2 regions of the Allocoprobacillus halotolerans genome follow, and region 1 is predicted to be linked to the other one. Evidence: a T-box and tRNA genes for the amino acid it is inferred to sense, from the RefSeq annotation. Region 1 holds a T-box; the other holds one or more tRNA genes.
What was found. A T-box is a leader RNA that pairs with one kind of tRNA and senses whether it is charged. The one in region 1 lies ahead of trpS (tryptophan--tRNA ligase), so its partner is inferred to be a tRNA-Trp.

Region 1 (2,403 bases):
GAGAAAATCCTAGTGAAAAATATCTCACTTTAAAACATAAGATAGAAAAAGGATATACATCCTTACATGAATTATTATATAAAGAGCTGGTACAAAAAAGATAAGCAAACTCACAACAAGTTTGCTTATCTTTTCTTAATTGTAATACCGATTTTTCTTTCCACTTTCGCTAATTTTTTACGAGCAATGACTCTGGCTTTTTGAGCACCTTGTTCTAAAATATCATCTAAATAAGAACCGCTTGTAATTTCTTGATAACGAGCCTGAATTTTTTCAAGTTCTTCACCTAAAACTTCAGCCAAGTCATTTTTAAATTCTCCATAACCTTTTCCATCGTATTGAGTTTCTAACTCTTCAATAGAACGATTAGCGAGAATAGAATAGATTTCTAATAAGTTAGAAATACCCGGTTTGTTTTCTGGGTCATAGTGAATATGTCCATCACTATCAGTTATAGCTGATTTGATTTTCTTTTTAGAAACTTGAATATCATCTAAGATATAAATAGTTCCTTTACCAACTTCATCAGATTTAGACATTTTTTTCGTTGGATTTTGTAAATCCATAATACGTCCACCTACTTTTGTAACGAGTGGTTCAGGAATTTTAAATGTTTCACTATAACGAGAATTAAATCTTTCTGCAATATCACGGCATAATTCTACATGTTGTTTTTGATCTTCTCCAACTGGTACATAATCAGGATCATACATCAAAATATCAGCATTCATCAATGATGGATAATTAAAAATCCCCCGCCGATCACTTCATTTTTTGCTTTTTTATCTTTGTATTGTGTCATACGAGAAAGTTCACCCATAGAAACCATACAACCTAAATACCAACCAAGTTGAGCATGTTCTAAAACATCTGATTGCAAAAATAAAGTGACTTTTTCAGGATCTAATCCTGCTGCAATATATAAAGCAATTAAATCTCTGGTATTTTTACGTAAATCTGCTGGTTTTTGATAAACTGTCATAGAATGAAGATTCGCAATAAAAATATACATTTCATATTCATCCTGATAAGAAACAAATGGTTTAATAGCTCCAATATAGTTTCCTAAAGTCACACGTCCTGTTGGTTTAATTCCACTTAACATTCTTTTCATCATTACACCTCCATAAAAATAAAAAACGTCCTTAAAAAAGGACGTAGAATACGCGATACCACCTTTATTCATATCATAAGATATGCACTCTTGTTTTAACGCAACAAACGAAAAATGACTGATGCCACTTTTAGCTCCAGAATCCCAATTCATTATCATTCAAGGCTTGTTTGCATCACCCACAAGCTTTCTAAAACATGAGTTGATAACTACTCCATTCTTTCATCGCTTTACATGTATTATAGAACGTCAAACAAGCAAAATCAATAGAATCATAAAAAATAATTTCATAATTGATAAAAATGATGTATAATGATGGGCGAGGTGATGATGTCGTGATTAGAATTTATACTGCACCCAGTTGTGCTTCATGTCGTAAAGTGAAAGCATGGTTAAAAGAGCATCAGATTCCTTATGTAGAAAAGAATATTTTTTCTACAATATTACGTGAAACTGAGTTAAGAGAACTTCTAGAAAGAAGTGAAAATGGAACTGATGATATTATTTCTAAAAGATCAAAAATTATTAAAGAAAATAAAATAGATTTAGATGAAATGTCAATCAATGAATTGATTCATTTCATTCAAAAAAATCCATCTATTTTAAAAAGACCAATTATTATTGATGAAAGACGCTTTCAAGTTGGGTATAATGCTGAAGAAATTCGTGCTTTTATTCCTCGTGAATTACGTCGTTTACAAGAATGTAGTCATAGTGATTTTTGTCCGCAATTTACTGATATTAAAGAACAGTATTATCAAGATTACCCATGTGATGATGGTTGCCAGTAGGAAGAGAAAGGTCGTTTTTGCTTCGAGATTATTAGGAAATAAAAACGGCTTTTTATATGAAGAGTTAAAGGTGTATATTTATATAAAAAATGTTATAATATGAATAATATTGAGGTTTGGATGCAGATGATGACTAAGAATGTTTTTGAAAAAATATTAAGAAAAATGATTGTTGCTGTATCTATCATCGCTGTTATTTTTTCTTATGAGTGTGTCATTGCAATAATATTGTTGAAGATAGTATGGTTCAACAAATAGATAATGATTACCAGATATTGGAATCTTTTGAAAGCATTTTTCAAATGGATGGGATAGCGGAAGATGAAGAATTTCCACAGCTTGTAGAAATGGCTAACCAACAAAATGATTTTGCTACGATGATGTATTTTGATTCAAGCCGTCAGGGTATTATTGCTAATCTTTATGCCAAGACAATAGTTGATCAGCCTTTAGATGATATTCAAAAAGAGATTCAAGATGTTGTAGAAGATGCCTTTT
Region 2 (2,403 bases), 1.4 Mb from region 1:
CATCCTGCCAGAGTCATCGTACACTTTGTAAAGTTGCAAAGAGTAAAACTTTCATAGATTTTTTACTCTACCTGGATAGTTTAACATAGTTTGAGAAATAAACATAGTTTTACTTAAAAATAGAGGAAATATTCAATGAAATATTGAAATTTAGATTGACATATTTCTTAGTTTTATATATAATTGGCTATGCGATGTAAAGGGTGATTTTTTTGAAATGGAATTTACAATGGATTATTAAACAAAAAGATGGACGTTTTCACTTCGATGAAACGTTAAGTTTTCCACCTGAAATGTTCCATAATTTATCCCAAATTAATGGATTAAAGGACGTTCATGTTCAAGGACAGGGACGTTTGGATACAAAAAATCATCAATTATACGTTGATTTCCAAATAGATGGTGAAATGATTCTACCATGTGCAATATCATTGGAAGATGTGGATTATCCATTCCATATTGAATCAAATGCTATTTTTGCCTTTTATAAACCTTCAGAAGATGAAGAAGTTATAGAAGTCAAAAGAAATACAGTTGATTTAACACCTGTGATTTTTCAGGAAATTATGATGGAAGTTCCAATGAGAGTGGTTAAAGAAGGTGCTTCTTTAAAAACACATGGTCAAGGTTGGAAAGTATTAAGTGAGAAAGACGAATGTGAAGATGAGGACTATATTGATCCTCGTTTAGCGAAGCTTAAAGATTATTTTAAGGATAGGGAATAAGGAGGTGTACCTATGGCAGTACCACAAAGACGAGTTTCAAAAACAAGAAGAAACAAAAGAAGAACACATGACAAGTTAACAGTACCAAGTGTCGTAGTTTGCCCAGAATGTGGAGAATATAAATTATCTCATAGAGTATGCAAACATTGCGGAACTTACAACGGACAAAAAGTGTTATAAAAACTGCCCCTTATTTCAAGGGCTTTTTTTATTTTTATAAATATTATAACTTTTATTTTTATTGAATTAAAAGTATAAGACAAAAACCATCTTTGAAATAAAGATGGTCTGCTTATTTTTTCTTCTACGATTTTTTCTTGTTGCTTGACGTCCTTCTACTCGTTCATGATAATTTAGAAAACTTCCTAAGTCATAAACATTATAATTAAGTTTCATTAATTTTTTACATCCCTTTTCACTAATTGCTTTATTGAAAGAATAAAGATAATACTTCATATCTTTATTAGGATAGGCTTCTTCAAATTTATCTAATAAGCGAAATGGAAAACATTGTGCATCAGCAACATGCAATTCATCATAATCTTTTAATTCGTCAAGACAGATAATTGTGATTTGATCAGGATTTTTTTCATATTGACGAAATCCTTCATTAATATCTAAACTCTTAATTATTTTTTCTTTTTAAAACCAAACATTTTATTTCCTCCAATACTTATCTATAATATCACTATTTCTTTATTTTTTCTATTGCTTTTCTATATTTTATGTGCTATTATTACAAAGCAACATTACTTGGCCTGTTGGAGAAACGGTTAACTCACATGCCTTTCACGCATGCATTCACGGGTTCGAATCCCGTACAGGTCACCATAGGGGCGTGGTTCAATGGTAGAGCATCGGTCTCCAAAACCGTGGACGCGGTTCGATTCCTGCCGCCCCTGCCATGAGCAAACTAAGAGTCATAATGACTCTTTTTTTCTAAAATATAATTAATTTATATTTGATTTCTAAAATTTGATATAATGAGAAATGAGAGAATGACTACATTATTAAATATATGAAAAATCATAAAAATTGATATTGAATTATTCAAAGATGATAAGGGGTGATATTGTAATGGAAAGTTTTTCAGAAAAGAGTTTACAAGCACTAGGAGATTACTATGTTTATGGATTAATTGATCCAAGAAACAATGAAATATTTTATATTGGTAAAGGAAGTGGAAATCGTGTTTTTGAATATGGAAAAGAAAGTTTATTAAGTCCAAATAGAGAAAAATTGAAACTTAAAATAATAAGCCAAATAAAGGAAATGCATTTAGAAGTTAAAAAATTAATTATTATAAGCAATCTATCAGAAAGTGAGCTTTTGCGGCTGAAGCTGCTCTAATTAATATATTTCAATTTATTGATAAATTCAAACTAACGAATATAGTAGCTGGTCATCATTCAAAAGAAGCGTTAACTGTTGAGGAATTTGAAAAAGTTTATGGGGCTCAAGAACTATGTGAAAATGATATTCATCACAAAATTTTAATTATTAAAATTAATAAATTGTATCTTAGGAATATGTCTAAAGATGAACTTTACGATGCAATGAGAGGTGTTTGGAGAGTATCAAGAAAGAAACTACAAGAGATTGAATATGTATTTGGTGTATATAACTCATTAATTGTTGCAGTCTATAAACCAACAAATTGGTATATTTGTAAAGAGGC

Region 2: it encodes a tRNA-Trp, which carries the amino acid that the T-box ahead of trpS (tryptophan--tRNA ligase) is inferred to sense. The anticodon was not compared.

What each region holds. Positions count from the first base shown of each region.
Region 1 is NZ_CP101620.1:527,726-530,128, reverse strand. Features, by position in the region: gene NMU03_RS03290 (hypothetical protein) at 1-104, shown strand, start outside; partial or broken gene trpS (tryptophan--tRNA ligase) at 126-1,114, opposite strand; T-box leader at 1,149-1,349, opposite strand; gene spx (transcriptional regulator Spx) at 1,450-1,905, shown strand; gene NMU03_RS03275 (hypothetical protein) at 2,148-2,403, shown strand, end outside.
Region 2 is NZ_CP101620.1:2,103,442-2,105,844, forward strand. Features, by position in the region: gene NMU03_RS12335 (YceD family protein) at 204-725, shown strand; gene rpmF (50S ribosomal protein L32) at 738-905, shown strand; gene NMU03_RS12345 (hypothetical protein) at 972-1,256, opposite strand; tRNA gene NMU03_RS12350 (tRNA-Glu) at 1,481-1,556, shown strand; tRNA gene NMU03_RS12355 (tRNA-Trp) at 1,558-1,630, shown strand; gene NMU03_RS12360 (GIY-YIG nuclease family protein) at 1,803-2,075, shown strand; gene NMU03_RS12365 (hypothetical protein) at 2,255-2,403, shown strand, end outside.